3 regions of the Halobacillus sp. Marseille-Q1614 genome follow, and region 2 is predicted to be linked to each of the others. Evidence: riboswitches for the same ligand, from Rfam matches in the RefSeq annotation. Region 2 holds a riboswitch; each other region holds the start of a gene.
The links. A riboswitch is a leader RNA that binds a small molecule or an ion and turns the genes downstream of it on or off. The one in region 2 is predicted to bind cobalamin.

Region 1 (3,279 bases), 370 kb from region 2:
ATCCATCTGCTTCAGAAGGAAGCACTTCTCCCTTTACGGGAGAGAAGTATAGAATTTCTGCTCCATAAGCCTCGATTAGCTCAAGATTTTCCGGGTAATAGAAATTAAAGGCTTCATCACGGGCTACCGCTACCTTAACGTCAATCGATGCCTTTCGTTGGAACAAGGACGGCTCAGCATTCAATGGAGGACGCTTACTGATTTGATAAATTCGTTCAACGTCGATGGTCTCCGCCACCGCATCCCCCAGCTGCGCCAGCTGCTCATCCAGTTCCCCTCGCTCGATCGAAGGCACCAGCCCGAGGTGCCGCTCAGGCATCTCGATGTTTTTGTTTTTTAACAGATAGCCACAGACTGGTATGCCGCATTCCTGTTCCACGGCTTCCTTAATCAGCTCGTAATGTCCTTTGCTTCCGACTTTATTAGCGATAACACCGGCAATGTTAACCTCAGGATCCAGCACCTGGAATCCTTTGACGATGGCAGCAGCGCTTCGTGCCATTGCAGAGCAGTCGACAATCAGAAACGTCGGTGCATCCAAAACGACACTCAGCTCTGCTGTCGATCCTTGATTGGAAGTCGGCGACTTTCCATCATAAAAGCCCATGACACCCTCGATAATGGAAATGTCCGCCCCCTCACTGCCCTTGACATAAACTTCTTTTACGACTTCTTTAGGAAGCATCCAGCTATCCAGGTTGCGTGAAGGCCGGTTGGTTACAGCAGTATGATAAGAGGGATCAATGTAGTCGGGACCGCATTTGAAGCCCTGGACCGTGAACCCTTTTTTCATGAAGGCCGCCATCAAGCCGATCGTAATGCTTGTCTTGCCGACACCACTGGATACTCCTGCAAGAACGAGACGGCGGGAAGTCAAAACTCAACACCACGCACGGCTGGAATTCCTTCATCATAATAATGCTTTTCAACATTAATGACAGAGACCAGATCAGCCGCTTCCTTCACCTCTTCCGCAGCGTTCCTTCCAGTGATCACAAGATGGACATGCTCCGGCCTATTGTTGATCAGTTCAATCACTTCATCAAGCGGCAGCACATCATCGACTGGAAAAGAATCAATCGCAAGGGCATTGTTTAGTTCATCGAGGATGACCACATCATAGTCCCCGGACATGACCGTTTCTTTGGCGACAGCCCAGGCCTTCTTTAAGGCTGCCCGGTGGATTTCCGGTGTTTTCGTCCAGGTGAACCCTTCGCCAAGCTGCACAATTTCAGCCCCCAGCTTCTGCAGGGATTTTCTTTCCCCATATGGACGCCTCGGTGATTTGATGAATTGCAGCATTTTCACCGTTTGATCATGTCCTAATGCGCGGACAGCAAGCCCCGTCGCAGCTGTCGTCTTTCCTTTACCATTTCCGGTAAAAACGAGTGTCAATCCCTGTTTCTTTTTCATAGAATCTCCTCCTGTATCCATAACGATATATAAACATAAAAAAACACCTTCCTAAAAGGAAAGGTGTTTATCTAAATAGGCAGAATATAAACCACAGGTATTCCACGTACTTAAAAGCCCCTTTCCTCGAAGGGTGAACTTTCTCAGCAAACAGGCAGGCATCCTGACTTACATTCTAAAACCTTAGAATGCTTACAGTGGCGGGACCCTGTTGGACTTTCACCAACTTCCCCCTTTTACCTTAAAAGCTTCCCTTTTAGGACCTGTTTGGTGCTATTAAATTAACCTTATTGTAGACGAACACGAACATAATGTAAACCAGACATTTTTTTGTCAGGACTTTTTGTTAACACAAAAGAAAAAGAATTCAGCCCCCTGAACCGACAGTAATAGAGCCATTTAAATTACATCATTAAAATCGAAAAATATTTAACCGTTTTACAAAGGAGATAAAGACTATTATAATGAACAAAACTTCCATAATAAAGAAGGGATACATTGAATTACCATAGGGATAAAATATGTTCTACATGTAGAAAGAAAAAGTCATCTTATCACTTTATAGGTAAAGGACAAGACTTTTTAAATTGCCAGTCTTGTCGTGATATGAAGAAGAAAAAACGTCAAAAAGCAAGACAGCAGTTTTTGAACGAAGGAAGAATTAATTTGGATCGTTTATAATTAAATGCCAGTTTACTAGAACGATAAAACTGCTCACTACATGAATTACAATCAGTACCTGTATGAATGAACCATATTATGAGAAGGGCCTCCTTTATATCCATTTTTCTTGCATGAACTCATTTATTTAAAAATCAAGCCGATACTATTAATAGGAGGAGGTTTTATCATGAATTTGAAATTCATACTGTCTACGGCGGTCGCAGTAGTGGCTTCAGTTCTTGTGATTTTATCTCTATATGAGGAAATAACAGCTGCGATCACGGACGATTGCTCTGGAAACCGTTTTTGCTCTTTTTACGAGCTGAGAGAAGTATATGAGGAAGGGGAAGATTGGGAGATTGAGAAAAGCAGCGCCGGTAATGAACGATGGCTCGTGAGTGCGATCCATGGCGGCGGGATTGAAGAAGCGACCTCTACACTAGCCGAGGCAATTGCCGGATCCTCTTATCCCTTTTACTCATTTAAAGGAAGGTTAAAGTCGAATAATTTCAGCAACTTACACATCACATCCACCCGTTTCGATGAACCGGAGGCTCTAGAGATGGTTGCTAATGCTGAATATCATATTTCCATTCACGGTTCAGCCGGAGATGAGCCAAAAACAATGATCGGTGGGCTGGACAAAGATATGAAGGAAATCGTGAGTCGGCATTTAGAGGAAAATGGGTTTGAAGTAGCTGTAACTCCTGAGCACCTTAACGGCGATCACCCTGACAATTTCACAAACAAAACAAAAACAGAACGAGGCGTGCAGCTGGAGATTACAAGAGCACAGAGAAAAGCATTTTTTAAAAACGGAGATATCAGCTTTTCCTCTCGCAACAACTCCTCCAATCAAACGGAAGAGTTCAAAATATATGTAGAAGCTATCCAATCATCAATGAAAGAATATGAATAAATGCAGATGCGGCTTCCTGCTACATTCGTCAACAAGTCACTAAATTGAATGGTTTACCGCTATGTATACACATAAGAAAAACCCTTGCAGGGCAAGGGTTTTGAGAGTGGAGCATAGCGGGCTCGAACCGCTGACCTCTACACTGCCAGTGTAGCGCTCTCCCAGCTGAGCTAATGCCCCATATGTGAACCGACAAGGATTATTATAGCGTCTTTTCCATTAAGTTTCAATACTTTTTTACATGACTAATTTCCTTAATGTGACTGGGTGTTTCGTAGGGTTAT
Region 2 (3,279 bases):
TTCAAATTCCCCATGGATGAGAACATCAAGTCCTATTTCTTCCTGCCGCTCGATCCATTCTGCAATATTCGTTTCAATGAAAGCCCCATACTCGTTATCTGACCATTCGCCTCTTCGCCATTTGAGTCGTCCCTGGCGAATTTCCGTCGTCTGTGGAAGACTGCCGATCGTTGTCGTCGGCAATAAAGGAAGCTTGAAAAAATCCTGTTGAATCTTTTGACGAATGGAGAAGGGAGCATTGCGTTCAGGGTTTACTTCCTTCCAAAACTCCACTTCCTTTTGGACTCTTTGATTATTTCGGTCAGCTGAATTCCATAGTTTCTCGATACTCCTTGTCTGCTCTTGTATTTTGTTTTCAATGGTTTTTCTCCCTTTATTTAAACCATCTGTTAAAACAAGCGTTTCTTCTAGTTTTTGGTCAGCAAACGACAGCGTGTCTTTTAACAGGGGATCCAAGTCCTTTTCTGTAGAAACCGTCACAGGTACATGCAGCAGACTGCAGGAAGGCTGGATAATGAGCCGCTCTTTATCTATATCTTCAGTGATTGTTTCAAGCTGTGTAAAGGTTTGGTCTATATCTGCTTTCCAAATGTTACGACCATTAATAACCCCTGCTGCAAGAATTTTATCACTAGGGAAGCCATGCTTTTTCAAGGCGGCTAAATTGGCTCCGTCGTCATGGATAAAATCAAGACCGATGGCGTCTACTGGAAGGGAAACGACTTCTTCATAATCATCTACGGCTTCAAAATAAGTTTGAAGGATGATTTTTACGCTGTTCAGTTCCTGATTAATCGTATGATAGACGTCTTTAAATCGTGTAATATCCTCGTCTGTCAGAGTCGTATTCAGTATAGGTTCATCCATTTGAATCCACTTAGCACCAGCACTTTCAAGCTCTTTTATAACTTGTATGTAGAGGGGGACAAGTTTGTTCAGCAGCTTATTAAAATCTTCCGGTTTGAACCCTTTGGCTAATTTTAAAAATGTAATGGGTCCAAGAATTACCGGTTTTCCAATGATTCCAAGCTTTTGTTTCGCTTCTAGGAAGTAGGGAAGCAGGCGGTTCTTTGTCAGTGCCGGCTCCGTATCCCCATCAATTTCTGGAACAATATAGTGATAGTTAGTATCAAACCATTTTGTCATTTCTGAGGCGACAGCGTCTTTATTACCGCGTGCGATATCAAAGTACTTGTCCAGCGTATCTCTATCTTCTTGCTCCCCAAAGCGTTCAGGGATAAAGCCAAACATGATCGATGTATCAAGCACGTGATCATATAAGCTGAAATCACCAACAGGAATAAGATCAATTCCGATAGCTTTTTGCTTTTTAATATCATTCAGCCGAAGAGATTCCATTTCGGTTAATAATTCATCTTTAGATAAATTGCCTTTCCAATATTGTTCGAGTGTTTTCTTCCATTCCCGCTTTTCACCGATTCTAGGATAACCGATTGTTGAACTAATTGCCTTCGCCATTCTAATTCCTCCCGGGTTCATTTTTAGACCATAAAAAAATCCCTCTTGTCTACAAGAGAGATTGATATAAGCGCATGTTCGCAGTCCGTCTTAAGAAGACAGACTAGTCCTGCTGCGTTACACCTCCCTATTCCTCGTAGGTTGTAGTGTCTGATCTACAGGCAGGTCTCCTGACTTATGATCTTCACATCTCTGCGTCTTCCCAGCGTAAAGCTAGTGACATGTTTGCAGGATGCTCCCATTTACAGTGGCGGGACCGTGCCGGATTTTCACCGGGCTTCCCTTTTAAGTCGACTAACCATAGCCGACACCTAAGTGATCTACGATATGAAGTTATTGGACCGTGTATATAAAAAACCTCTCGAAGTGAGAGGTTTATACACGTACACCCCTCTTATTTTTCAAAGCCTTAGCTTTGCTGGAATTAGCACCTCAATCAACTTTTACAAGCTGATAGGTTGCCGGGTTTCATCGGGCCAGTCCCTCCACCTCTCTAAATAAGAGATTCTATTATTAAGATTACAAGAATACTAGCATGGGAAAATTTTGCTGTCAACATTAGTTTTCCTTGATGAAAGGGAATCCTCGTTAAGGAGTCTGTTGATCTGGTTCGTTCTGCTTATGAATCGATTGAAAGTGCTTGATCGCTACATTTTCAAAAACAGCCTGTCCACCTTCAGAAAACAGCGTAATCCCCTCATCTTCTAGGGGAGGGAAAATTCGTTGAGAATGGGCGACTTTTCCATCATCAATAAATACTTCAATACTCGTTTTATCTACTAGTATTTTTAAATGGACATTCTTTTTAATGCCATCAAATGGGGCTTGGCTCTCCACGTAATCTCCGCTATCATCCGGCTGATCTGTTGACCCGCGATTTACATAAGAGTAGCTGCCTTTTGCAGAAATTCCAACATTGACATTCCGGGTTAGATCGTCTGATTCTCGAAGGCGTAAACCTAAGTTCTCGAGCTCTGACCAGGATACATCGGCTTCAATCTGATAAGCTGTCCCTTTCGATTTCAATGTTTTTGCTCCATCGACCTCGATTTTTTCATAAAAATCCTTCGACTTCGTTAACTTGTCTAAGTTCTCGTTAGGCTGAGAGGTGAGGTGATACGTATTATCCTCACTTTTCTTTAATTCAATTTTACGGACGATAGAATCCAAGCCATTGAAACCTTCATTCATCGTTGGAGTATTATTGGCGTAATCCCAATTATTCATCCATGCTAACGCGTAACGATAGCTTAGCTTATCCTCACTCGTTCCATCGGCAAAGGTAACGCCGCCATACCAATCAAATCCATAGTCCAGCCACTTTGGATTTTCATTGTCGGCGATAAATTCCTGTCCATTATATTCACCGGTCCAGTAGGCATAGGTGTTAGGTTTACCAATCGATTTACCGTTGGCGCTTGCCCCTAGGACCCACTTCAAAGTACCGTCGTCTGCCCGCATCATATAAAGGTCAGGGCATTCGACCAATCCAATATCTTCGGTTTGAAATCCGCCGGTATAGTTCCAGTCTTTTAGATTCTCAGACTCGTAAAAGCCAATTTTTGTGCCTTCCGCCATCAGCAACACCCATTTTTCCGTGTTTTTATCCCAGATGATTTTCGGATCTCTGAAATCTTCCGCGCCAGGGTTAGCCATCACCGGCTCGTCACTATATGAGTTGAACGTTTGGCCTTTATCCGTACTGTACCAAAGGTATTGCTCCTGTTTTCCATTAGCAGAAGGCTGCGTAACGATTGCCACTACAGCATCTTCTCCAAATCCTGCTGTATTGTTTTTATC
Region 3 (3,279 bases), 300 kb from region 2:
TTCCATACACCATGCCCATCTACCAGCTTCCAGCCTGATTCTAAAGCCAGCTGCTCAAACTCCCAGGGCATCATGGTATTGCAGATAACTTCTTCTCCGTAAACCCTGCGGTAACTATTTACTCTTGGTTTGGCTGTAGGCCCAAGGATACCTATGCACAATTTCCCTCCAGGCTTTAAAACCCGCTTCATCTCTTTTAAGCCTTCATCAGGCACTTGCACCCACTCTAAACTGTTAACTGCCATAACAGCATCAAAGCTTTCATTCGCTAAAGGCAGATCCACTAAATCACCTTGGACGAATTGAAGAGTTTCTTCCTCAACTCGACTTTTCGCACGCCGAATCATATCTTCTGAAATATCCACTCCGGTCACATGATATCCAGCCTGATACAACTTAAAAGAGCCATAACCATCGCCGCAGCCCAAATCTGCAACGGTAATTCCTTTATCAATGAACCGTCCCATAAAAGGAATTATCGTTTGCCTGCTGCCTTTGTCCCACATGCTGCGGCTGTTGGCATTCCAAAATTCCGCCCGTTCATCCCACTGTTTTTCTGCTTCTGTATGCCAATTAAAAGATTTCATTCTTTCATTCCCCTTACTTTCGAACTTTTATTATAAAAGTGGCTGGTACTTTACTCGCTTTAAAGGAAGAATAATATCTCTGCGAGTATGACGCTTCCGCTTCAGACCTCCCACTCCCCTCAATAAGCTTTTCAATCGTAAAACCTGCTTGAATGAGTTCATTTATATATGTACTCAATGTTCTGCGTTTCATCACAGCTTGAATTCCATCTTCTTTAAAGCTTTCAAAAATCCTATGTTGAGACTGTTCATACGCCTGCGTTACTTCAATTCTTCCTTCTTTGACATCAACTGTCGGATAAAAAGGATGCTCCCAGCTAAACACAAAGATCCCTCCCTCTTTTAAGTATGAGTATACGAGCGACAGGGTTGTTCTCAAATCCATCGTCCACCCTAAAGCATAAATAGAGTAAACGATGTCAAAATAATTTTCTGGAATAGTGCCCTTTTCTTCCATCGGGCCGCAATGCAAGGATACGTTCTCATAAGGGAGAAGCGTCCTGGCCGTCTGGATCTGCGATTCAGAAATGTCTACCCCCCATACTTCACGCGCGCGTTTATTTCTTACATACTCCAAAGAATGCCCGCTTCCACAACCTATATCAAGCACCGTCGTATTATCAATATTTCCAAGCAGCTGAAGCTCTTCTTCACTCTGGCTGTAAGGCCCGTAATCAGGTAATGCATCTTTACCGTCAAAATGATGAGCAATTGAATCCCAGCACTTTTTGTTAATTGTTAATGCCTTTTCTGACTTCATTAGCGTCCTCCCTTTCTCCCTATACTTTTCGATATAAGTCGATCGTTCCCTCTATTTTCAAACACATTCTTTCTGCTTATTTTTGTATAAAATTGTTGCACTTCATTTTAAACTTCGTTATGCTTATAACACAATATAAGCTAATTATTGATTTTAAAAACACTATATATAGTATCCGCGAATAGAAGATGCCACTAGGCTTAATAGGGAATCTGGTACAATTCCAGAACTGCCCCCGCAACTGTAATCACTCGCGAAACGGATCACCCACTGTGCATTCACGGGAAGGGCCGGAGTAGGATCGAGTGTAAGTCAGGAGACCTGTCTTCGTTCGCAGGAGTTTCTACTTCTTCGGGGATTGAGAAGATGAAACGATGGAATGCAGGCAGCCTTACCTCCTCCGTTTCATGGTTTCATCCGCTCAATTTATTGAGCGGATTTTTTTATGGTCAGACTTTGTTAAAAACTTTTTCAGCATAAAAAGGAGGAATCCGCTCCCTTTTAAGCGGAAGAACCTTCGGGCCACCTCGCTCGTTACATCGCTGAGGGCTTCCGTGAGCACGTTTTTTAAGCAGGAGTGCCGAAAGATTCCTTCCCCGCCCGCAATAACAAAGCCTATGGATAAAAAGCTTTAAAACAAAGGAGTGGTGATATGCAATCAATTCAAACGACTTTTTGGCAGGAATGGCTGGAAACACAAAAAGCCTCCTTTCCTTCTTTAGAATTGGATCGAATCATTGAAAAATCAAAGAATTTACCAGGAAACAGAAACGAACAGGCAAAAACTCTTGTGCTGGAATGCCTTGCAGAAATTAGTGAAACATTGCCGGACTGGACGTATGTAGCGAGCCGGATCCATTTGCAGCAAATGTACGAAGAAGCTATGAAAAATCGCGGAACCGAACATCCATATACCGGGTTCTATCAATTGCTGAATCAGCTTATGGAGGAAGATATTTATACTTCTTCCCTTCTCAATTACTATTCAGAAGCAGAAGTAAATGAGTTGGAAGAGGCGCTTGTACCAGAGAGGGACGGACTGTTTACTTATATTGGGGTGAAAACGCTCGGAGACCGCTATTTAGCCAAATCTAAGTCTGGCCAAGTTTTTGAACTTCCGCAGGAGCGTTTTATGATTATCGCCATGACTCTGATGGCAGATGAACCAAAAGCCAATCGTTTAAAATTAGTTAAAGAATCCTATTGGGCGCTGAGCAGCCTCTATATGACGGTGGCCACCCCGACTCTGGCCAATGCCGGGAAGCGGTATGGGCAGCTGAGCTCCTGCTTTATAGATACGGTGGATGACAGCCTCCAATCGATTTACGACAGCAACACAGATATTGCGAACTTAAGCAAGCACGGTGGAGGAATTGGTGTTTACTTAGGAAAAATCCGCAGCCGCGGCAGTGATATCCGCGGATTTAAGGGGGTTTCCTCCGGAGTTCTCCCCTGGATGAAGCAGATTAACAATACAGCTGTCAGCGTTGATCAGCTCGGACAGCGTCAGGGGGCTGTAGCGGTTTACTTAGATGTATGGCATAAAGATATTTTCCCGTTCTTAGATAGCCGGCTGAATAATGGCGATGAGCGCCAGCGGACTCATGACCTATTTACAGGCGTCTCTATCCCTGATCTGTTCATGGAAGCCGTCGAGAACCGTGATAACTGGTATTTATTTGACCCTCACGAAGTTCGAACCGTCATGGGTTTTTCATTAGAGGACTCTTATGATGAAGTGCGGGGTTTGGGATCCTTTAGGAACCGCTATGAAGCATGCATTCAGGAGGACCGCCTTTCAAAGGAAAAGGTTCCCGCCATTGAAATCATGAAGCGTATTATGATTGGACAGCTCGAAACCGGTACGCCATACATGTTTTACCGTGATGAAGTAAACCGAATGAACCCAAATTCTCATAAAGGCATGATCTA

Region 1: it holds a riboswitch for cobalamin, as region 2 does, so the genes downstream of both, HUS26_RS11300 (cob(I)yrinic acid a,c-diamide adenosyltransferase) here and metE (5-methyltetrahydropteroyltriglutamate--homocysteine S-methyltransferase) in region 2, are expected to answer to the same signal.
Region 3: it holds a riboswitch for cobalamin, as region 2 does, so the genes downstream of both, HUS26_RS14520 (ribonucleoside-diphosphate reductase subunit alpha) here and metE (5-methyltetrahydropteroyltriglutamate--homocysteine S-methyltransferase) in region 2, are expected to answer to the same signal.

Annotation. Positions count from the first base shown of each region.
Region 1 is NZ_CADDWH010000001.1:2,237,253-2,240,531, forward strand. Features, by position in the region: gene HUS26_RS11295 (cobyrinate a,c-diamide synthase) at 1-877, opposite strand, end outside; gene HUS26_RS11300 (cob(I)yrinic acid a,c-diamide adenosyltransferase) at 874-1,413, opposite strand; cobalamin riboswitch at 1,549-1,695, opposite strand; gene HUS26_RS11305 (poly-gamma-glutamate hydrolase family protein) at 2,264-2,995, shown strand; tRNA gene HUS26_RS11310 (tRNA-Ala) at 3,103-3,175, opposite strand.
Region 2 is NZ_CADDWH010000001.1:2,605,631-2,608,909, reverse strand. Features, by position in the region: gene metE (5-methyltetrahydropteroyltriglutamate--homocysteine S-methyltransferase) at 1-1,479, opposite strand, end outside; cobalamin riboswitch at 1,622-1,809, opposite strand; SAM riboswitch class I at 1,871-1,983, opposite strand; gene HUS26_RS13040 (glycoside hydrolase family 32 protein) at 2,068-3,279, opposite strand, start outside.
Region 3 is NZ_CADDWH010000001.1:2,909,013-2,912,291, forward strand. Features, by position in the region: gene HUS26_RS14510 (class I SAM-dependent methyltransferase) at 1-587, opposite strand, end outside; gene HUS26_RS14515 (class I SAM-dependent methyltransferase) at 601-1,347, opposite strand; cobalamin riboswitch at 1,517-1,691, shown strand; gene HUS26_RS14520 (ribonucleoside-diphosphate reductase subunit alpha) at 2,000-3,279, shown strand, end outside.